2 regions of the Streptomyces sp. NPDC006326 genome follow, and region 1 is predicted to be linked to the other one. Evidence: riboswitches for the same ligand, from Rfam matches in the RefSeq annotation. Region 1 holds a riboswitch; the other holds the start of a gene.

The links. A riboswitch is a leader RNA that binds a small molecule or an ion and turns the genes downstream of it on or off. The one in region 1 is predicted to bind guanidine.
Region 2: it holds a riboswitch for guanidine, as region 1 does, so the genes downstream of both, ABZ128_RS08235 (multidrug efflux SMR transporter) here and ABZ128_RS13260 (Ohr family peroxiredoxin) in region 1, are expected to answer to the same signal.

What each region holds. Positions count from the first base shown of each region.
Region 1 is NZ_JBEXRC010000013.1:57,089-68,268, reverse strand. It holds gene ABZ128_RS13275 (VOC family protein) at 227-601, opposite strand; gene ABZ128_RS13270 (type 1 glutamine amidotransferase domain-containing protein) at 787-1,560, opposite strand; gene ABZ128_RS13265 (AraC family transcriptional regulator) at 1,855-2,874, shown strand; guanidine-III (ykkC-III) riboswitch at 2,928-2,990, shown strand; gene ABZ128_RS13260 (Ohr family peroxiredoxin) at 3,063-3,515, shown strand; gene ABZ128_RS13255 (hypothetical protein) at 3,502-3,948, shown strand; gene ABZ128_RS13250 (magnesium and cobalt transport protein CorA) at 4,350-5,372, shown strand; gene ABZ128_RS13245 (bifunctional serine/threonine-protein kinase/ABC transporter substrate-binding protein) at 5,470-7,836, shown strand; gene ABZ128_RS13240 (PP2C family protein-serine/threonine phosphatase) at 7,878-9,011, opposite strand; gene ABZ128_RS13235 (protealysin inhibitor emfourin) at 9,218-9,514, opposite strand; gene ABZ128_RS13230 (M4 family metallopeptidase) at 9,552-10,763, opposite strand.
Region 2 is NZ_JBEXRC010000007.1:115,084-126,263, reverse strand. It holds gene ABZ128_RS08280 (PTS transporter subunit EIIC) at 1-697, opposite strand, end outside; gene ABZ128_RS08275 (PTS glucose/sucrose transporter subunit IIB) at 835-1,134, shown strand; gene rph (ribonuclease PH) at 1,275-2,000, shown strand; gene ABZ128_RS08265 (hypothetical protein) at 2,100-2,480, shown strand; gene rdgB (RdgB/HAM1 family non-canonical purine NTP pyrophosphatase) at 2,561-3,172, shown strand; tRNA gene ABZ128_RS08255 (tRNA-Leu) at 3,241-3,324, opposite strand; gene bcp (thioredoxin-dependent thiol peroxidase) at 3,835-4,302, opposite strand; gene ABZ128_RS08245 (DUF3618 domain-containing protein) at 4,412-4,729, shown strand; gene ABZ128_RS08240 (co-chaperone GroES) at 4,776-5,126, shown strand; guanidine-III (ykkC-III) riboswitch at 5,200-5,275, shown strand; gene ABZ128_RS08235 (multidrug efflux SMR transporter) at 5,307-5,627, shown strand; gene ABZ128_RS08230 (transglycosylase domain-containing protein) at 5,655-8,039, opposite strand; gene ABZ128_RS08225 (ABC-2 family transporter protein) at 8,215-9,060, shown strand; gene ABZ128_RS08220 (ABC transporter permease) at 9,095-9,961, shown strand; gene ABZ128_RS08215 (ATP-binding cassette domain-containing protein) at 9,968-10,939, shown strand; gene ABZ128_RS08210 (DUF1707 domain-containing protein) at 11,043-11,180, shown strand, end outside.

The DNA of each region.
Region 1 (11,180 bases):
CGATCCAGAACGTGGGGTCGAGCTCCCATCCCCAGGTGTGGTTGCCGATCTCGTCTGCATAGTCACACTGGCCCGCTCGTCCGCCAGCCGGGCGAGGTGGGCGTCGCGGGCGGTCTCCCACAGCATGCCGGTCTCCGGCGCCGGGTAGCCGTTGGCGGCGATGTCGTCCAGTACCGCCGCACCGGGCCGCGGGAGCCCGGTACGGGGAACCCCTCCGCATGGTGACTCAGTGGACGCAGAGGCAGAAAGGATGGCCGGCGGGGTCCGCGTACACCCGCCAGTTGGCGTCCGGGCGGAGCTGGTCCGTCCGCTCCAGCACGGTCGCGCCGAGGGACAGCGCCCGGCTCTCCTCCCCGTCGAGGTCGTCGACGTCGAAGTCGAGGTGGAGCTGCTGGGGGCGCTCTTTGCCGGGCCATTGGGGCGGCTGGTAGCCGTCCACGCGCTGGCAGGCCAGCGGGGTCCCCTCGAACCCGTGCACTTCGACCCAGTCGGGATCGTCCGGGTCCGCGACCACGCGGCCGCCGAGCAGAGCCGCGTAGAACTCCGCGAGCCGTACCGGATCGGCGCAGTCCAGCGCAACTGCCTGCAGTTTTCGAATCACTTCCCACACTCTCGTTCTTCGGGCCGCTGCCACGACGGCCCGCACTGGAGGGGTCGTACCCACCGCCGCGGCCGGCATGCCTGGTGATACGCCGGTCGGATGCCGGGCTGTCGCGTGAGGCGGCACGCGCCGTTCGTCAAGTGCCGCCACCACAGCCCCGTATCCGCACCGCGGACCGGCCGGGCTCACCCCGTCCGGTGCACCGCTCCCGTCTCGTGGGCGCGGACCAGGGCCACGTACTCCGCCGCCAGGCGGTGGCAGTCGCCGGGCCACCGTGCGGAGACGTAGTTGCCGTCCCTGACGGTGAAGCCGCGGCCGGGACGGGCGGCGGAGTCGCGGATCGGCAGCGGCGGGCCGGTGAGGAAGTGGCTCGGATCGGCGAGGGCCGCGGTGACCTCCGCCTGCACGGTGGTGCGGTACGTACGGTAGTAGCGCCCCAGCCAGAGGCGGGTGAGGTTCCATCCGGTCAGCTCCAGCAGGGACGTCAGAGCCGTCGTCCGCCGCCCGTGCAGGACCGAGCGCCCCGTGGCGGGGTCCTTGGCGCGGGCGGCGAGCAGCACGCCGTGGCAGACGGCCCCCACCGGCAGCCCGCGGATGAAGACCCGGGCGAACAGCCGCTGGGCGGTGGCGTCCTCAAGCAGCGTCCGCATGCCCGCGGCATGGCCGCCGGGTACGAAGAGGCCGGTGACCTCGGCCGGGTCGACGTCCGCGTACGAGGAGGGGGCGAGGAACCAGGGGTCCTCGGTGAGGCGGCGGTAGGCGGCGAGCTCGGCGCGGCGGGTCATCAGCCAGGGAGACAGCCAGGAGAAGCCGAGGTCCGTGAGCCGGCGGTCGGCGAGCGCGACCTTCCCGCCGGGGGTGGCGAACCGCACCTCGAAGCCGGCGTCCCGCAGTGCGGCCCAGGGCACCGCCGCCTCGGTCGGGTCGTAGTCGCCTGCGGGGAGCAGGAAGAGAATCACGGCGTACTCCTCTGAGCGGTGCTGATCGGGGCAGCGGGCCATCGGGACAGCGACAGGGGCAGGAGGCCTCCCCCGCGCTCCGCGGGCCCCGGTCCCCCGGTCCCCGGCCCCTGGATCCCCCGGTCCTCCGGTCCCCGGCCCCCTCGGTGTCCGACGGCCGACCTTAAGCAGCCGCCCAACGGTCCGTCATTCACTCCCGCGGCCAATCCGTTGACTCCCCGGACCGGCCCTCCGGGCGCCCGCCGGCGCGTGACGGTGTTGACGAGGGGGGTGCACCCGCATTGACTGGCGGCCGTGTCCGCCATCGAGCCGCCCACCGTCACCGCGTACTACGCCCTCGCCGTCCTGAGCGCCACGACGGAGGGCGTCGGCGGCTCCGGTTCCTGGACCTCCCCTACCGACCGGCTGGAGTTCGGCGAGATGCGCGCCCTGTGGGAGACAGTGCTCGGCTCCCGGGACGCCGGACCGCACACCGGGCTCCTCGTGGGCGACCGCATCCGGCCGGAGGGTCTGCACGTCCTGGGCCACCTCGTGCTCACCTGCGCCAGCCTCTCGGACGCCGCGCGGGCGGCCGAGCGCTACCACCCCCTGGTGAGCCAGGCGGGCACGGTGACCCTGCACCGCAGCAGCGGCGTCAGCCGGGTCTGCTACCGGCCGACCGTCGACCCGGCGGCCATGCACCCCCAGCAGGTGGAGGCGGTCATCAGCAGCATGGTGCGGGCCGCCCGCTGGATCGCCGGCGACGACTGGGCGCCCCTGGCCGTGTCGTTCGCCCATCCCCGTGCGGGCTCGGCAGAACCGTACGCCCGCGTCCTCGGCTGTCCCGTCGGCTTCGACGCCCCGGAGAACGCGATCACGGTCGCCAACGAAGACCTCGACAGGCGCCGCCCCCTCCACGATCCGACGCTCAACGCCCTGCACCGGGCCTACGCCGACCGGCTCCTGCACCAGCTGTCCGAGGCCGCAACCGTCACCGGGCGCGTGCGGCAGTGGCTGGAAAGCGCCGCCCTCGCGGACGCGGGCCCGGAGGGCCCTGCCGCGGAACTCAACCTCGGCGTCCGCAGCCTGCGCAGGGCCCTGCACGCGGAGGGCACGTCGTGGCGGGCGCTCCTCGACACCGCCCGTCACAGCCGGGCCAGGCGGCTGCTGGAGACCACGGCCCTGCCGTTGGACCGGGTCGCCCCCCTCGTCGGCCTGAGCGGCGCCACGGCCCTGGTCCGTGCCTTCACCCGGTGGGAGGGCATGGCTCCCGGGGCGTACCGCAGCCGGCACCGGCCCGTGGCCCCTGACCGCGGCGCGGCCGACGGCGGGTGAGGAAGGTCACCGCCGGTCCGGTCCCGGCCGGCCGTGCCCCGTTGCTAGATTGTCCGGCGGCCGGATCCCGGCCCCGGACGAGATGCGCCGTACCCGGTTACGCACGACGACGCGCAGGTGCTGCACGAGCAGCGCCGCCGCTGTCCGCACCCGGGCAGCGTCCTCGTCGAGCAAGATGGGCCGAACCCATGACCGTGCCACTCACCCGCAGCCTGTACCGGACCACCGCGCATGCCGCCGGGGGCCGTACCGGATCCGTCCGCACGGACGACGGGCGGCTGGAGGTCCGTCTCGCCCCGCCGCGCAAGAAGGTGCCGGGCACCACCAACCCCGAGCAGCTGTTCGCTGCGGGTTTCGCCGCCTGCTTCACCTCTGCGCTCGCGGAGGTCGCCGCCGAGTTCGGGGCGGATGCCTCGGCCGCGCGCGTGGCCTGTGAAGTGCAGCTCGGCACCACGGACACGCCTGCGGGCTACGGCCTCGCCGTGACCCTCACGGTCAGCCTCCCGGGGTGGCGGGCAGCGGACCTCCAGCCCCTGCTGCACCGGGCGGACGCGGTCTGCCCCTACTCCCAGGCGGTGCGCGGCAACGTACCGCTCACCCTCCTGGCCGTGGACGACCCGGCCGTCGATGACCGTGCCTGAGCCGGGTGCGGGCCGCTTCCCGGGCGGTCCCGGTGTCCCGGTTCCCGGCCACGGCGCGTGGCTGCGGCGCGGGATCAGCCGGAACGGCGGACCCCTTCTCGAAGACCGCGAGGTGGTGTGGCTGCAGGCCGGGCCGTACTACGCCGACAGCCGGGGCTTCGCCGGTACGACGTCCTTCGACGGCTCCCAGGTGCACTTCCACCACCTCACGGGCGAGCCCGGCGAGGACGCGGGCACCTTCCGGTGGGAGGGTGCGGACCTCGTCGAGCGGGGCACCAACCCGGACGGCAGCACTTTCCTGGAGATCTGGACCCCACTGCCCGGCGCCGACGGGGCCGGCGGTTCGTGGATCGGCCCGGACCACCACGTGGTGCGGGTCGGCCGGCACGTGGTGCACGTCGATGCCAGCGCGGGTACGTACTGGCGGCTGTGACCCGCCTGTGGTGGGGGTGCCTCTACCAGGGGACGACCTCCCCCTGGTGGTCGAGGTACTGGAGACCGGGCTTCCCCCGGTGGCGCTCGATCGTCTCCACCAGCCCGGGAGCCGCCGCTGCTCGCCCCGCGCGGCCACCAGGAGGACCCCGCGGTGCGGCTGCCGTTGGCCGGGCACTGGTACACGGACTGCCGGTCACCCTCCGCCGGCCGGTGTCTCAGGACCAGGCGAGTTCCACCCCACCGCCTGGTTCCCGCCCTCGAAGTCGGACAAGCTCGCCGAGGTTCGCGCGAGGATCGACCGGCTGACCGCGGCCATCCGCCCGGCATGAGGCCGGCGCCGGGTCGTGCCCCTCGGGTGCTCGGAGCCCTGGGAAGCGGCCGGTGATGCATGAAAACGGCATGGTGAAGCATGCGCGTGAGATGGAATGCGTGATGTACGAGGAACGGTCCGGCCGGTCGGAGGTCGTGGAGTGCGGGCTGGAGGACGAAGCCTGCCGGCTGGTGCTCAAGCGGCTGCGGGAACTCGGTGAAGGGGAGTTCGGGTGGGTGCGTCTGGTCGATCCGGCCGAGGCGGAGCTGGTCCAGTTGGCAGACGAGCTGGGCCTGCATCCCCTTGCGGTCGAGGACGCGGTCCAGGCACGGCAGCGCCCGAAGCGCGAGCGCTTCGGCAATGTGCTGGCCGTGGCCCTCAAGACGCTCTGGTACGTCGACGCGGACACCGCCGTGGAGACCGGGGAACTGATGGTTTTCGTCGGACCCCGGTACGTGCTCACCGTGCGGCACGGCCCGGTCGACCCGGCAGCAGAAGCCGCCCGCCGCCTTGCAGCCGACCCCGGCATGCTGCGTTTCGGCCCGCTGTCCGTCCTGCACGCCGTCCTCGACGTGGTCGTGGACGCCTACAGCGACTCGGCGGACAAGGTGCGGGCCGCGCTCACCCAGCTGGAGGACTGCGTCTTCTCCACCTCCCGCGTGGACCACACCGAGGCGATCTACTCCCTCAAACGCGAGGTACGGGAGTTCCGTGACGCGGTGCAGCCCCTCGTGCCTGTCCTGCAAGGAATCCTGACCGGCCCGGCCCAGGAGGGGCACGGCCACCCGCCGAAGGTGCTGCCTTACTTCCGCGACGTCGCGGATCACCTGAACCGCACCGACACCGAGGTCCGTTCCCTGGACGAGCTGCTGAACTCGGTTCTGGACGCACAGCAAGCGCGGGTGGGGACCTGGCAGAACGACGACATGCGGCGCATTTCGGCCTGGGCCGCGATCTTCGCGATCCCCACCATGGTCGCCGGCGTCTACGGGATGAACTTCGAGCACATGCCCGAGCTCGGCTGGGGCTACGGCTACCCGCTCGCCCTCGGACTCATGGCACTTGCGTCCGGGCTCCTCTACCGCGTCTTCCGCCGCAACGGCTGGCTTTAGCGGGTGGCGCACCCGGTGGTGCCGATGTCGTGCCGAGGTACGTGATCAGGCCACAGTTCCGTCACCCGACCGGCCGGTCAGGTCCTACAGTATCCGCGTGACCGAGCAGAACTCCGAACTCATCGCCGGGCGGTACAAGCTGCTCGAACGCATCGGCCAGGGCGGTATGGGCCGTGTCTGGCGGGGCGTCGACCAGCAGCTTTTCGGGCGGGAGGTCGCCATCAAGGAGATCCTCTTCCCGCCCGGGCTGGAGGACCACGACCGCGCCACGCTGCTCGGGCGCTTCACCGGCGAGGCCCGCGCGGCGGTCACTCTCAGCCATCCCGGGATCATCACCATCCACGACGTCGTGGAGCACCGCGGCGCCCCCGTGATCGTCATGGAGTTCATCCGGGGGGAATCCCTCGCCGCGGCCATCCGCCGGCAGGGCCGGCTGCCGGTGCAGCGGGTGGCGGAGATCGGCTCGGCCGTGCTCGACGCGCTCGCCGAGGCGCACGACGCGCGGATCGTCCACCGCGACATCAAACCGGACAACGTACTCCTCACCAAGGACCGCGTCGTCCTCACCGACTTCGGCATCGCGCATCTCGCGGACGCAACGACCAAGCTCAGCCACAGCGGGATCGTCATCGGCACCCCGCAGTACATGCCGCCGGAGCAGTTGGAGGGCAAGCGCCCGACTCCGGCCAACGACCTCTGGGCGCTCGGCGCCACCCTCTACCACGCCGTCGAGGGGCGTCCGCCGTTCGACGCCGAGGGACTCCACGCCCTGGCCGTGGCCGTCTTCACCCGCCCCCACCGGAGTCCGACCCACGCCGGCCCGCTGGCCCCCGTGCTGGATGCGCTCCTCACCAAGGACCCTGCGCAGCGCGCCGGCGCCGCCGAGGCCGCCGAGCTGCTGGCCTCGGTGCTGCGGTCGTGCCGGTCCCGGGCAGACGCAGCCGCCGATGCCGTCCCACCCGAGGCCGAGCCGGTACCCGTACCGGACACGGTGGTGGAGACGCCGTACCCCTCGCCCCTGCCGACGCCGACGCCGACGCCGACGCCGACGGCCAGGGATTCCGCTTCGAGCCCCGACACCCTCCGCCACCGGGTACCGGACCGGCCGACCAGCCCGCCCACGCCCGTGCCCCCGGCCGAGGAGGAGCTGGTACCGCTCGGGGGGACGGGCCAGACAGGGCGTGGCGAAGGCGTATCCGCCCGGCGGCGTACCCTCACCCGGCGCTCCACGCTCCTCGGGGCGACCCTGGCCACGCTCGCCGTCGGCTCCGTCCTGACCTGGACGCTCACCCGTGACGATCTGCCGGGCGGCGGCGGGGCGGCCGGCAGCGGCTCCCCTGCTGCCCCCGTCACGGTGGTGATCGGGGTGGACGCACCGCTCAGCGGCGACCTGTCCTCCATGGGCGTCGGCATCAAGAACTCCGCCGACCTGGCGGTCAGGACCGCCAACCGGACCAGGCACGTGCCCGGCGTGAACTTCGAGATCAAAGCCCTGGACGACGAGGCCACTCCCGCCAAGGGCCGCTCCAACGCCGCGCGGTTCGTCGCCGACGAGAAGGTGCTCGGGGTCGTGGGACCGCTCAACTCCGGCGTCGCCCGGACTCTGGTGGAGCCGCTCGGCCAGGCCGGCCTGGTCAACGTGTCACCGGCCAACACCGACCCCGTGCTCACACTGGGCCCCCACTGGGCCGACGGCACCAAGTCCCGCTCGTACAAGACGTATTTCCGCACCGTCGCCACGGACGTCGACCAAGGGCCGTTCGCCGCCCGGTACCTCCACGACGAGGCCCGGAAGTCCAAGCTCTACGTCATCGACGACGACAGCGCCTACGGCACCAGCCTCACGTCGGGGTTCAGGAGCGAGTTCACCAGGCTGGGCGGGACCATCGTCGGAACGGACCACGTCGATCCCGCGCAGAACGACTTCTCGGGCGTCGCCTCGAAGGTCCGCTCCTCCGGCGCCGACGCCGTGTACTTCGGCGGCTACTACACCACCGCGGGGCCGCTCTCCCAGCAGCTCAAGCAGGGCGGCGTGACCATTCCGCTGATGGGGGGCGACGGCGTCTTCGACCAGCAGTTCATCACGACCAATGCGAAGGCCGAGGGCGACCTCGTCACCAATATCGGCCTTCCCGCCGAGGGCCTGGCCGGTGGAGCCGACTTCCTCTCCCGGTACCGGACGGCGGGGTATCCGGAGGCGGCCGGTTCGTACGGCCCTTACGCGTACGACGCGGCCTGGGCCGTCATCGAGGCGGTGAAGGCCGTCGTGACGGCCAATGGCGGAACGCTCCCGGCGAATGCCCGGGCCAAGATGCCGCAGGCCGTTGCGGAGCTGGCGTTCGACGGCGTCACGGGCCGCGTCGCCTTCGACGAGTATGGCGACACGCTCAACCGCCAGCTGACGGTGTACGCGGTGAAGGGTGGCACCTGGACGCCCGTGAAGAGCGGCCCCCGCACCCCCTGACCGAGTCGTACGCGTCAGGCCACGGTACGGCCGGCCGCCGCCTATACCGGCTGCTCCTGGCCGTGGGTGCTCTTCGTGCACCGCACGGCGAGGACCGCGACGTCGTCTTCGAGCCTTCCGCCGCTGTAGTGGCGCAGGGCCTGATGAAGCCGGTCGAGCAGTTCGCGGGGTGCCGTCGGGCTTTGCTGACGCATCCACTCCGGCAGGGGGAAGAACTCGCCGTCGCGGTCCCTGGTCTCCGTGACACCGTCCGTGTAGAGCAGCAGCTGGTCACCCGGAGCGAAGATGAGGGTGTCGACGCAGTACTGGTCGCCGATGAGTGTCGCGAGGTTGAGGGGCGGGGAGGCGGTGGTGGGCTCGACGACGCGGATCTCGCCGCGGCGTACGAGCAGAGGAGGGGGGTGTCCGCAGTTGAGAATGCTCACGCGGCCTCCGCCGTGGGGGAACTCGGCCACAAGAGCGGTCGCAAAGCGCTCCGGCAGGTCCAGAGCGGGGAAGGCAGCGCTGTGGCGGGAGATGCTGACTTCCAGGCGGTGGACGACCCCCCTCAGGTCCGGCTCGTCGAACACGGCCTCCCTGAAGCTGTTGATCACCGCTGAGGCCGTCCCCACCGCGGACAAGCCCTTGCCGCGTACGTCACCGATGAGCAGCCGGACCCCGAACGGTGTGTCGACCGCCTCGTAGAAATCCCCGCCGATCCTGGCCTGCTCCTGGGCTGCCAGGTACAGCGATTCGATCTCGACGTTCTCGATGCGGCGCGGCAGTGGGCGCAGCAGTACTTTCTGGGCCGCGTCAGCGACGAGCCGGACGTGGAGGAGCGTCTCCTCCCGTTGGAGCCGGACATGGCTCGCGTACGCGGCCGCCAAGGTCACCGCGATGATCGCAGCCGCCGTGTAGGGCGTCCCGAGGTCGGTGTAGGCGTAGCTCAGGCCGATCATGATCAGCAAGCAGAACGCCCCCAGCAAGATCGTGGGGAGCACCGGCCACATCGCGGCAGCGAGGGCAGGTGCGGTAGGCAGGAGGCGGCTGAAGGCGATCTCCCTCGGGGTGGAGAACGCGAGAGCGGTGACGAAGACGGTAACGATCACCGGCGACAGCAGGGCTGCGTCCCACCGGCCGCCGAGGAGGAGAGGGCGACGGCGTTCCGACCGTCTTGGCCTGATCACAGAACGCATCATATCGGAGCAAAATAATCGTCGGTTTTGCGACGGAAACGTACCTCTCGTCGTCCGGGTCAGCGGCTGACACCTCAGAGCTGCGCGGTCAGCCATTCATGGCCGTGAGCGTGACCGTATGCACATGGGAAGCCGCACAAGGTCACCACCGTCGGCGCGAGGGGGCGGGCGCGGAGAGGCAGCCGGCGTGCCCGGTCGGCGAGCCGCTACCTCACCCTTCCCTGCAGCCACGTGAGCAAGGCCGCGAACGCGGGGGACATGTCGGCGTCCGACTGCTTGAGAACCGTCAGGCGGCCGCCGTCCTCCACTGTGATCGTGTAGCTCATCGCATCCCTGGCACGGCCGGGCCGGTCCGCCTCGGGCGTCGGAACGGCCGCCGCCACCAGCTGGGCCAGCTCCGCTGCGGCGTTCTCGGGCAGGGCCTCCGTGTCCAGCACCTTCGGCGGGAGGCGGAGGTTGATCGCGCCCGCCAGCCCGCCGTGTGTCGCCAGGGTCACCTTCATTGCATGCAGCCGATCAGCCGACGGCAATGCCCGGTGGTCACTTGGCCCCCTTCAGTGCGGCCACGTCCTTGGCCAACGCCGTCACCTTGGCGCTCAGGTCCGCGACCTGTCGGGTCAGGCCTGCCAGGCCGTCCTGCCGACCCACGCCACCGTTCCCGTCGACGGCGAAGCTCCGGGCCCGCGCGACCCCGGTGGGGACGCCCGTGATGGGGATCTCCACTTCCTGCCACGCCGCCAGCACGGCCAACTGCTCGGCGCCGCCGACGCCGAACAATTCCCCGGCCTTCTGGAAGGTGGTGTCCGCGAAGTCCTGGAACTGGGTCTCCCTGCTGGACGCCTTGAGTGATTCGTACCAGATGGGCCCGGCAGCCTCCCAGGCGAATCCGCCGATTCCGGCGGCCGCCAGGAAGAACGCCTTGTTGGGAATGCCGGAGTTGAAGTGCACTCCGCCGAAATCCCCTTCCTCGGTGTCGGGCAGGTGGATGAACTTGCTCATACGGTCGGGCTGGGGGTCCCTTCCGAACAGCGGATTGTTGAATGCGTGCCCCGGGGCCTTCATCGACCGCAGCGCATCGGCATCGATTCCGGGGGTGAACACGTCAGGCCCGATCAGCCAGTCCGCCTCGTCGGCCGACTGCTTCAGCGACCACTGCTTGACCAGCGATCCGAAGACGTCCGACATCGACTCGTTGAGGGCCCCGGACTGATTGTGGTATTCGAGTCCCGCGGTGTGTTCGGTGACTCCGTGCGTCAACTCGTGGGCGATCACGTCGAGGGAACCGGTGAGGTTGCTGAACTTCTTGCCGTCCCCGTCACCGAAGACCATCTGCCGTCCGTCCCAGAACGCGTTGTTGTATTTCGCACCGAAGTGGACGTACCCGTCCAGGCGCATCCCGCGGCCGTCGATCGAATTGCGCTGCAACACCTCCTGGTAGAAATCACGCGTCAGGCCGAGCCCGTCGAACGCCCGGTTGGCGGACTCGTCCACGGAGTCCGGTCCGTCTTCCGGCCTGACCAGGACGGCGGCGGAGAGGAAAGTGCTCTGCTCGCAGTCGAAAACGGTGCGTCGGCCGTTCGCAGGAGCGGCCGCGCCGGCGAAGGCCGCGCGGACCCCTCGCTCGCCCCGGAGTCGAGCAGTGGTGAGCAGGGTGTCCAAGGCGGCCTGGCGCACCTCACCGTCCTCGCTCTCCAAGAGCCTCTTCAGAAGGTACGGGGGGATGATGCAGTTGAGTCGGCAGGTCCTGCTCATAGGACACCTCCTGAGTAAGAGGACCGGCGGTTGAACATTCCTCAACGCGCGGAAGACGTGCGACACCAACGGTGGCCGGCCGCCGCGTTGCCAGGGGCCTCGGGAGATCGGGGGAGATCGGGGTATGCCTGGCGTCGTGGACGGACGGCAGGTCGCCACGGGACCGGGCCGCGGCAGCAAGAGGAGAAGCGTCGGCGCCCGCCCAGTCACGTTTCCAGAGGGGGCCACGCTGATACCACCAGTCTCCGGCCGTCCGTAGCGACCGGCAAACGCACGCGAGCGCGCCGGGTATCAGTCGTGAACGGTGCTGCCGAAGGCTTGGTGCGGGACATGTGCTCTTGCCGTACGGACCTCACCGTGCGGCAGCTCGCCCGCCCTTCGGAATCTCCCCCGCCACGGCTGCCGGGCGCGCCGCCC
Region 2 (11,180 bases), on a different contig from region 1:
TCGCCAGACCGAACAGGCCCGAACCCCAGGCGCCCAGCCCCGTCAGCCAGTCCGAGAAGCTCTCCAGCGCGTCACCCACCGGCGGCCAGATGCCGAGGCACACCACGGCGAACGCGATCGCGACGAACGACATGATGATGGGGACCAGCCGGCGGCCGTTGAAGAAACCCAGCCAGTCGACGAGCTTCACCCGGTGGAAACGCTGCCAGAACCAGGCCGCGAGCAGACCCATGATGATCCCGCCGAACACCCCCGGGTTCTGGTACGTGTACCCCGCGAAGGTGTCCGTCGGCGTGAGACAGCCGCCCCCGACGTCCTTGGTGCCGGACGGGCAGTCCTTGGGGAAGGCGTGCAGCACCCCCCGGTACACGAGGAACCCCGCCACCGCCGCGAGCGCCGTCGAGCCGTCCGCCTTCTTCGCCATGCCGATCGCCACGCCGATGCAGAACAGGAGCGGCAGACCCAGGTCCGCGTCCAGCAGCGCGCCGCCGGCCCCCGCCATCACCTTGGCCACGTCCGCCCAGTCCAGGCCGTCCTTGCCGAACACGTCAGGCTGGCCGAGCCGGTTGATGATCCCGGCCGCCGGAAGGACGGCGATCGGCAGCTGCAGGCTCCGCCCCATCTTCTGGAGCCCCTGGAACAGGCCGTTCCACCACCTCGGTTCGGGTGATGCTGCGGCGGCGCTGCTCGCGCTCATCGGCGTCCTCCTGACCGGCCCGTTTTGGCAGGTGCGTCCCGTGCGGCACACTGGTGTAGACCAGTTGTGCAGGCGGTTCCTGCTGATCGTCATCATTCGGCAGAAGGCGCGCACGTGCTCGTGTAGATGGGCCAACCGTGGGCTACCGTGACAAAGCGGACCGCGCCGGTGGGTCGGTTCTCGGAGAACTCAGGGAGAAACACATGGCCACCAAGGCTGAGAAGATCGTCGCAGGGCTCGGCGGCATCGACAACATCGAAGAAGTCGAAGGCTGCATCACCCGCCTGCGCACCGAGGTCGTCAACCCCGACCTGGTCGACGAGGCCGCCCTGAAGGCCGCCGGAGCCCACGGCGTCGTCAAGATGGGCACCGCCGTCCAGGTCGTCATCGGCACCGACGCCGACCCCATCGCCGCCGACATCGAAGACATGATGTGACCTGATCTGACCTGATCTGACCTGAGCACACGCGGGACCACCCACACCCGCGCCCGGACCCCGTCCCGCACACCCGCACCCGGACGGGGTCTTCGCGTTCCCCCGTCCTCGCCTCCCCGCGCACCGACTAGGCTCGGAACATGTCTCGCATCGACGGCCGCACGCCCGAACAGCTCCGCCCGGTCACCATCGAACGCGGATGGAGCAAGCACGCAGAGGGCTCCGTCCTCATCGCCTTCGGCGACACCAAGGTCTTCTGCACCGCCTCCTTCACCGAAGGCGTCCCCCGCTGGCGCAAGGGCAGCGGCGAAGGCTGGGTCACCTCCGAGTACTCGATGCTCCCCCGCTCCACCAACACCCGCGGCGACCGCGAATCCGTACGCGGCAAGATCGGCGGCCGCACCCACGAGATCTCCCGCCTCATCGGCCGCTCCCTGCGCGCCGTCATCGACTACAAGGCCCTCGGCGAGAACACCATCGTCCTGGACTGCGACGTCCTCCAGGCCGACGGCGGCACCCGCACCGCCGCCATCACCGGCGCCTACGTCGCCCTCGCCGACGCCGTCGCCTGGGGCCAGCGGAAGAAGCTGATCAAGGCCGGCCGCAAGCCGCTCACCGGCACCGTCGCCGCCGTCAGCGTCGGCATCGTCGACGGCGTCCCCCTCCTCGACCTCTGCTACGAGGAAGACGTCCGCGCCGAGACCGACATGAACGTCGTCTGCACCGGCGACGGCCGCTTCGTCGAGGTCCAGGGCACCGCCGAAGGCGAGCCCTTCGACCGCAAGGAACTCAACGCCCTCCTCGACCTCGCCGCCGGCGGCTGCGCCGACCTGGAGGCCATCCAGCGCGGAGCGCTGCAGCTGTAGCAACCGCGGCGGGCGCCACGGCGTCTCCGCAGACACGGGCGCACGGCGTCACAGCCGTGCGCCCGTCCACGTACCCGCAAACCTTCCGGGGGGACCCGAATGAAGCTCCGCATAGCCGCCGTGGCCGTGGCGGCCGTCCTGACCGTCCCGGCCCTCACCTCCTGCGACGCGATCTCCACGGCGATGGACTGCGCGAACACGGCGGTGGCCATCACGAACGGCGTGAACGACCTCCAGCAGGCGGTCTCGAACGCGGGCAACAGCCCGCAGGACGCCCAGAACGCGCTGAACCAGATCGAGACGAACCTCAAGAAGATCGGCGACCAGACGGACAACACCGATCTCGGCAAGGCCATCGACTCGATGAACACGGCCGTCAAGAACGTCCGCACGTCGATCGACAGCGGCAACCCCACCCCCGACGTCACCCCCGTCGCGGACGCGGCGAAGGAACTGTCGAAGGTCTGCACCCCGGGCTGAGCGCCGAGCCGGGCGCAGGCGGGCCGGGGCGAGCCGGGGCGAGCACCGGGCGCAGCGAGCCGACCGGAATAATGGAGCCCATGACCAGCAGCCGCCGCCTGATCCTCGCGACCCGCAACGCGGGCAAAGTCTCCGAACTCCGCGCCATCCTGTCCGACGCCGGCCTGCCGTACGAGCTGGTCGGCGCGGACGCGTACCCCGAGATCCCGGACGTCAAGGAAACGGGCATCACCTTCGCCGAGAACGCCCTCCTCAAGGCCCACGCCCTGGCCCGAGCCACCGGCCTGCCGGCCATCGCCGACGACTCCGGCCTGTGCGTGGACGTCCTGAACGGCGCCCCCGGCATCTTCTCGGCCCGCTGGGCCGGCACCCACGGCGACGACAAGGCGAACCTGGAGCTCCTGCTGGCCCAGCTCTCGGACATCGACGACGTCCACCGCGGCGCCCACTTCGCGTGCGCGGCGGCCCTGGCCCTCCCGGACGGCACCGAACGCGTGGTCGAGGGCCGCCTCCCCGGCACCCTCCGCCACACCCCGACGGGCACGGGCGGCTTCGGCTACGACCCGATCCTCCAGCCGGAGGGCGACACCCGCACCTGCGCGGAACTGACCCCGGCGGAGAAGAACGCCATCTCCCACCGCGGCAAGGCCTTCCGCGCGCTGGTCCCGTTCATCCGGGCCCTGGTGGACTGAGGGCCCGATGCCCCGGCTCACGCCGAAGGCCCCGCACGCGGCTGCGTACGGGGCCTTCGGTATGCGTGTGCGGTTGGGGGGACTCGAACCCCCACGGGTTTTACCCCACTGGGACCTAAACCCAGCGTGACTGCCAATTCCACCACAACCGCGACATCCCGCCCAAATCGGACATTGAGTCAGGCTGGGCTTCGCTCAGTCTACGGGGCGGAGGCCGGGGAGGCGAAGGACTCGGGGCGGCGCCTGCGGCACCACGTGTCCGTCGGGCTGTGGCAGTTGGGGCACGGATATCGGAGGTCAGCCGCGCGCGGTTCGTGCGGGGCGACCGTCGGGGAGCAGCGTGAGCGTGTCCGGTGCCACGGGTCGCGGCGCGCGAGCGGGTGTCCTGCCCCAGGCGCGTCGCGTGAAGTGGGAGGTTTCGGGTCCGAGTTGTGCCACCCTGCGGCGCACGCGGCGGTGGTTCGTTCGCGGAAGGTCGTGGAGGCGGCTGCTGCCGACGCGAACGGGTCACCCATGGCGCTCCTCCGTCCTGTGGACATGCGTGCAGTCCTCGCATGGAGTCACGGGTCGATGGTCGAGCGGCTGAGGGGGAGTTCGTCCGATGAACGGAACAGCCCGCACCGGTTGGTGCGGGCCGTTTCGGGGTGGGCCGGGTGGTGGGGTCAGATGCCCAGGTCTTTGATGATCTTGGCTACGTGGCCGGTGGCCTTGACGTTGTAGAGGGCGCGTTCGACCTTGCCCTCCTCGTCCACGATGACCGTCGAGCGGATGACCCCGGTCACCGTCTTGCCGTACAGCTTCTTCTCGCCGTAGGCACCGTAGGCCTCCAGGACCTTCTTCTCCGGGTCGCCGACCAGGGTGACCTTCAGGTGCTCCTGTTCGCGGAACTTCGCCAGCTTCTCCGGCTTGTCCGGGGAGACGCCGATGACGTCGTAGCCGGCCTGGGCCAGCACGGCCAGGTTGTCCGTGAAGTCGCAGGCCTGCTTCGTGCAGCCCGGCGTCAGGGCGGCGGGGTAGAAGTACACGATCACCTTGCGGCCCTTGTGGTCGGCGAGCGAGATCTCGTTGCCGTCCGCGTCGGGCAGGGTGAAGGCAGGGGCGCTGTCGCCCGGCTGGAGTCGCTCACTCATCGCTGGTCTCCTCGGGAGGGGATCGATACGCCACGAGACTAAGCTGACAGACTGTGCATGGCGGAACACGCCCCCCATGACCACCACCCACGACGACGGAGGCAGCGCGGTGTCGGAAGCCAGGACCCCCGCACAGATCGAGGCGGACATCATCCGCCGCCGTGACCAGCTCGCCGAGACGCTCGACGAGATCGGGGTGCGGATGCACCCCAAGACGATCATCGGGGATGCGAAGGCCAGGGTCGCCTCCACGGTCGACCACACCGCCGGGCGGGCCATCGTCGCCGTGAACCGCCTCGTCACGGACGTGAAGGACGGTTTCCGGCACGAGGACGGCGCCCCGCGCCCCGAGCGGATCGTGCCGGTCGCGCTGGTGGCGGTGGGTCTCGTGGGGCTGATCGTGCTGTCGGCGCGGCGCAAGCGCTGATGACCCTGCGGCGTAGGGGCGCGGTGGGGGCGGGTAGGTTCGGGGCGTGAGCGAGAACACCAACACCACCACCCACGACAAGCTGCCCATCCGCATGCTGCACGACCGTGTGCTCGTGAAGTCCGACACGCCCGAGGGCGAGCGGCGCTCGGGCGGCGGCATCCTGATCCCGGCGACCGCTGCCGTGGGCAAGCGGCTGGCCTGGGCCGAGGTGGTCGCGGTCGGGCAGAACGTGCGCAGTGTGGAGCCGGGCGACCGGGTGCTGTACGACCCCGAGGACCGGGCCGAGGTCGAGGTCCGCGGGGCGACGTACGTGCTGATGCGCGAGCGGGATCTGCACGCCGTGGCCGCGGAGCGGCTGGAGGGGTCCGTGGACTCCACCGGGCTGTACCTCTGACCTGCTCTGACCTGACCGGCTGTATCTGCGCGGAGAGGGGTCGGTGACGTCTGTCACCGGTCCCTTTCTTCGTGTTTTGCTACGGTGGTGGGACCCCGACGAGACGCGCCGTACCGGGTGGCCGTGGCTGGACGACAAGACGACGCACCCCGTTCCGCTCTCGTTCCGGAGGTGCCTGTCATGGCCTGGGTTCTTCTTCTCGTCGCAGGACTGCTCGAAGTCGGCTGGTCGATCGGTATGAAGTTCACCGAGGGGTTCACGCGGCTGTGGCCGAGCGTGTTCACCGGTGCGGGCATCGTCGCGAGCATGGTGTTGCTGTCGTACGCGGCCAAGACGCTGCCCATCGGTACCGCGTACGGCGTGTGGGTGGGCATCGGTGCGGTGGGGGCGGCGGTGCTCGGTATGGCGGTGCTGGGTGAGCCGGTCACGGCCGCCCGGATCTTCTTCATCTGTCTGCTGTTGGTGGCCGTGGTGGGGCTGAAGGCCACGGCCGGTCACTGACCGGTCCCCTCCGTGCGGGGTGCGGGCTCATTCCAGGAACTCGGCCGGGGGGCGGGAGCGGCGGCCGCCGGTGCCGCCTGCGCCGGCGCCGCCGAGGGCGCCGGCGGTGGTTCCGGAGCCGGTGCCGGCCGTGGTGCCGGCCGTGGTGCCGCCGGTCCTTCCGGCGGTGGTGCCCGTGTCGGTGCCGCCTCCGGGGGTTTCGCCCCCGGTGGTCTGCCCCTCCTCGTCCTCGCCGCCTTCGGTCTGGCCCTCCTCGTCCTGCCCGTCCGCCGGCGGGCTGGGCCGGCCGGGGCGGTGGGGCCGGCCCGGCGGGGACGGCGGCGCCGGCGGGAGCGGGGTGCTGCCCGGCGGCTGCTCGGGGTTGTTCGGGGTGAACGGCGGCGGGGAGGGGGCCGCCCCCGGCTGGAGTTCGAGGTCGAAGTCGACGGGGTCGGTGCCTTCGAGGGCCGTCTTCGTGTACTGGGCCCAGATCCGGGCCGGGTAGCCGCCGCCTCCGATGCGGGCTTCGCCGAGTGCGTCGTAGAGGGACTCCAGGGTGCCGGTGTCGGGGTCCTGGCCCATCATGGCGACGACGGTGACCAGGTCGGGGGTGTAGGCGGCGAACCAGGCCGAGCGGTCCAGTTCGCCGGTGCCGGTCTTGCCCGCGGCCGGGCGGCCCGCCGCCAGGGCGGCCGTACCGGTGCCGTTGTCGACGACGCTGACCAGCATGGAGGTGGTGGTGTCGGCGGCTTCGCGGCTGACGGCCTGGCGGGGGGTCCGGTCGGGCAGGTGGAGGTCCTCGCCGTCCTTGCTGATCTTTTCCAGGAAGGTGTACGGGGTGTAGCGGCCGTGGTCGGCGAGGGTCGCGTACGCCTGGGTCATGTCGAGGACGCTGGCCTGCATGGTGCCGAGCGCCATGGCGGGGCCGGTGACGAAGTTCGGGGTGTTCTCGGGGATGCCGAGGGCGACGGCGGTTTCCTTGACCTTGGCGGTGCCGACGTCGACGACCATCTGGGCGAAGACGGTGTTGACGGAGAGGTCGGTGGCGGTGTTGACGGTGATGTCCCCGTACGACTGCCGGCCTTCGTTCTCGGGGGCGTACGGGGTGCGGGTGCCGACGACGCGGCGTTTGTTGTCGCCGTTGTAGAGGGTGTTGGGGGTGATCCGACGGCCGTCCTGGGTGCGGGATTTGTTCTCCACGGCGGCCGCGAAGACGAACGGTTTGAAGGTGGAGGCCACCTGGTAGTCGTGCCGGGTGGCGTTGTTGACGTACTGCTTGGTGTAGTCGAAGCCGCCGTAGAGGGCGACGACCTTGCCGGTGGCCGGGTCGATGGAGACGCCGCCGGCGCGTACGAAGCGGTCGGTCTTGTGCGTCTCGGGGTCGAGTTTGTCGGCCATCTTGTCGTCGACCGCCTCGACGAAGGCGTTCTGGCGGCGTCTGTCGATGGTGGTGGTGATGCGGTAGCCGCCTTCGGCGAGGGTGGTCTCGTCGAGGATCTTGCGTTCGGTGATGTGGTCCTTGATGGCTTCGACGAGGTAGCCGCGCTGCCCGGACAGGCCCGCGGCCGGGCGTACCTTGCCGGGTTCGGGGAAGGTGGTGGCGGCGCGTTCGGGCGCGGAAAGCCACTGCTTCTTGACCATCCCGTCGAGTACGTAGTTCCAGCGGGCGAGGGCGCGTTCGCGGCTCTGGGGGTGGGAGACGACGTCGAAGGCGCTGGGGGAGTTGAGGAGGGTGGCGAGGTAGGCGCCTTCGGCGGTGGTGAGTTTTCCGGCGTCCTTGCCGTAGTAGGCCTGGGCGGCGGCCTGGATGCCGTAGGCGTTGCGGCCGAAGTAGCTGGTGTTGAGGTAGCCCTCAAGAATGTACTGCTTCGATTTTTCGCGTCCGAGTTTGATGGCGATGAAGAACTCTTTGACCTTGCGTTTGATCGTCTGTTCCTGGCCCAGGTAGTAGTTCTTGACGTACTGCTGGGTGATGGTCGAGCCGGACTGTTTGCCCTTGCCGGAGAGGGTGTTCCAGGCGGCGCGGACCATGGCCTTGGGATCGACGGCGCGTTCGGAGTAGAAGTCCCGGTCTTCCGCGGCCAGTACGGCTTCCTGCACGGTGCGGGGGACCTGCGAGAGGGGGACGTTGACCCGGTCGACTTCACCGTCGCGGGCGAGTTCGGTGCCGTCGGAGTAGAGGTACAGGTTGGACTGCGCGGTCGCCGCGGAGTTGGCGGGCGGGATGTCGACCAGCAGGTAGCCCGCGACGAGGGCGCCGCAGACGAGCAGGAGGAGCAGCAGGAAGGCGCCGAGGAGCATGCGCCAGGTGGGGAAGAAGCGGCGCCGGCCGGTCCGCCGGCGTCGGGCGGGCGGTCCGTCCGGGCCGGCCGGCCGGTCGGGGGTGTCCGGGTCACGAGGCGTCCAGCCAGGTGGTGGTGACTGGTCGCTCATCGTCCAAGGCTCCTCGGCGCCGTGCGGAACATCCACGTCTGTACCCCAAGGTGTCTACCTGATGGCCGCCCATTACGCGCCGGACGGGCGTAATTCGGTCGCGTGGATCGCCCCTCCGCACTAAGCTCGCGCGCTTTGGCCCTCGTAGGAACGATCCGGGAAACGGAGGGATACGGTGCGCCGGAGAACGCTTCGGGCAGCCGCGCAGCAGGGCCGCCTCTATCTGGCCGTCGCCGTCGGTGGTTTCCGGCGCTACGCCGCCTATGGGACCGCGACGGCCGCAGGTGTGTTCACGAACACGGTCTTCGGCTTCATCCTCGCGTACACGTACGTCGCCCTGTGGGACGAGCGCCCCGGGCTGGGCGGCTACGACCAGGCCGAGGCCCTGACCTTCGTATGGGTGAGCCAGTCGCTGCTCGCCGCGGGCGCGCTGATCGGCGGTGGTTTCCAGGAGGAGTTGCAGGAGCGCATCCGCACGGGGGACGTCGCCGTGGACCTGTACCGGCCCGTCGACCTCCAACTGTGGTGGCTCGCGGCGGACCTCGGGCGGTCCGCCTTCCAGCTGGTGGGCCGCGGAGTGGTGCCGTTGCTGGCCGGGGCACTGGCGTTCCGGCTGGCGCTGCCCGCCGATCCGGTGCGCTGGCTGCTGTTCCTGGTGTCCTTCCTGCTCGGGCTCGCGGTGAGCTTCGCGGTGCGCTACCTGCTGGCGCTGGCCGCGTTCTGGCTGATGGACGGAACGGGGGTCAACATGATGGCCAACGTCGTCACGATCTTCTTCTCCGGTGTGCTGCTGCCGCTGACGGTGTTCCCGGGGGCTTTCGGGGAGTTCGTGCGGGTGCTGCCGTGGGCGGCGATGCTGCAGGTGCCGCTGGACGTGTTGATGGGCACGTACGCCGAGGGCGGGCCGGCGGGGGTGGTGCGGGCGCTGGGGTTCCAGGCCGGGTGGGCGCTCGTCCTGCTGGGCCTGGGGCGGCTGGTGCAGTCGGCCGCGACCCGGAAGGTGGTGGTCCAGGGTGGCTGAGGCCGAGGCGGGGGTGCAGGCGGGGGCCGGGGAGATGGCCCCGGGGCTCGGGCCGGGGAGGCCGGCGGGGCCGCTCCTGGTGCCCGAACGCAGCCGTGTCGTGGAGGGGTTGCGCGGCTACGGGCTCATCGTCGCGATGTGGATCCGCGCGACGATGACCTACCGGACGTCCTTCTTCCTGTCCACGGCGGGGAACGCGGCGTTGACGCTGCTCGACTTCGTCGCGATCTTCATCATGTTCTCGCACGTGGACGTCCTGGGCGGTTTCACGCTGCCCGAGACGGCCCTGCTCTACGGTTCCTCCTCGGCCTCGCTGGGCCTGGCCGACCTGCTGCTCGGCAACACCTTCCGGGTCGGGCTCCGGGTGCGGGACGGCTCGCTGGACACCATGCTGGTGCGCCCGGTGCCCGTCCTGGCCCAGATCGCGGCGGACCGTTTCGCCCTGCGCCGGATCGGGCGCACCGGGCAGGGGCTGGTGGTGCTGGGCTGGGCGTTGTCGGCGCTCGACGTCGACTGGACGGTGGGGAAGGTGCTGCTGGTGCCCGTGATGGTCATCGCCGGGGCGGGGATCTTCAGTGCGGTGATGGTGGCGGGGGCGGCGTTCCAGTTCGTGGCCGGTGACGCGGCGGAGGTGCAGAACTCCTTCACGGCCGGGGGCAACACGATGCTCCAGTACCCGCCGACGGTGTTCGGGAAGGAGCTGGTGCGCGCGGTCACCTTCATCGTGCCGCTGGCGTTCGTCAACTGGCTGCCCGCACTGCACCTGCTGGGGCGGCCCGATCCGCTGGGGCTGCCGGGCTGGGTGGCGTACCTGAGCCCGCTGGTCGCCCTCGCGGTGTTCGTGCCCGCCTCGTTGGCGTGGCGGGCGGGTCTTCGTATGTACCGGAGCACGGGGAGCTGAGCCGTTGTGGGCAGGGATGCGCTGATCTCGCTGGACGGGGTCGAGAAGGTTTTCGAGGTACGCCGCCGTGTGGGGCTGGTACGCCGGGAGAAACGGCAGGTCAGGGCCGTGGACGGGATCAGCTTCGAGGTGGCGCGGGGCGAGGTGGTCGGCTACATCGGGCCCAATGGTGCCGGGAAGTCGACCACGGTGAAGATGCTGACCGGGATCCTGACGCCGAGCGGTGGCCGGCTGCGGGTCGCGGGCATCGACCCGGCGCGTGAGCGGATGCGGCTGGCGCACCGGATCGGGGTCGTGTTCGGGCAGCGCACCACGCTGTGGTGGGACCTGCCGCTGAAGGACTCGTACGGGCTGATGCGCCGGATGTACCGGATCCCGCGGGCGAGGTTCCGGGAGAACCTGGAGCGCTGCGTGGACCGGCTGGACCTGGGGGAGCTGCTCGACGTGCCGGTACGGCAGCTGTCGCTGGGGCAGCGGATGCGCGGGGACATCGCGGCGGCGCTGCTGCACGACCCGGACGTGCTGTACCTGGACGAGCCGACGATCGGGCTCGACGTGGTGAGCAAGGCGAAGGTACGGGGTTTCCTGCGGCAGTTGAACGCGGAACTCGGGACGACGGTGCTGCTCACCACCCATGACCTCCAGGACATCGAGCAGTTGTGTGAACGGGTGATGGTGATCGACCACGGGCGGTTGATGTACGACGGCACGGTGGACGGCCTGCACGGGGCGGGGACGGTGGGGGAGAGCGAACGCACGTTGGTGCTGGACCTGGAACGCGAGCTTGCGCCGATCCGTGTGGCGGGGGCGCGGGTGGTGAAGGTGGAGGGGCCGCGCCAGTGGCTGGCCTTCCCGGCGGGCGCCCCGGCGGCGCCGCTGGTGGCGGAGGTGGCGGCGCGGTACCCGCTGCTGGACCTGTCGATCCGGGAACCGGACATCGAGGACGTGATCGCGCGGATGTACGCGGGCCGGGGCTGAGGGGATTGCCCTCCGGGGGTGGGGAGAAATCAGGGTCGGGACCGGGGTCCGGGCCGGGGTCAAGTCCTACAACTCCCGTGCCCGGCTGCATAGGCTGGTCGGCATGACTGACGAACGGCCGGAGAAGCCGTTGCCGGAGCTGAGGGCGTCGGACGCCGACCGCGAACGGGTGGTGGAGCGTCTGCGGGACGCCGTCGCCGAAGGCCGGCTCGACATGGAGGAGTTCGAGGAGCGGCTGGAG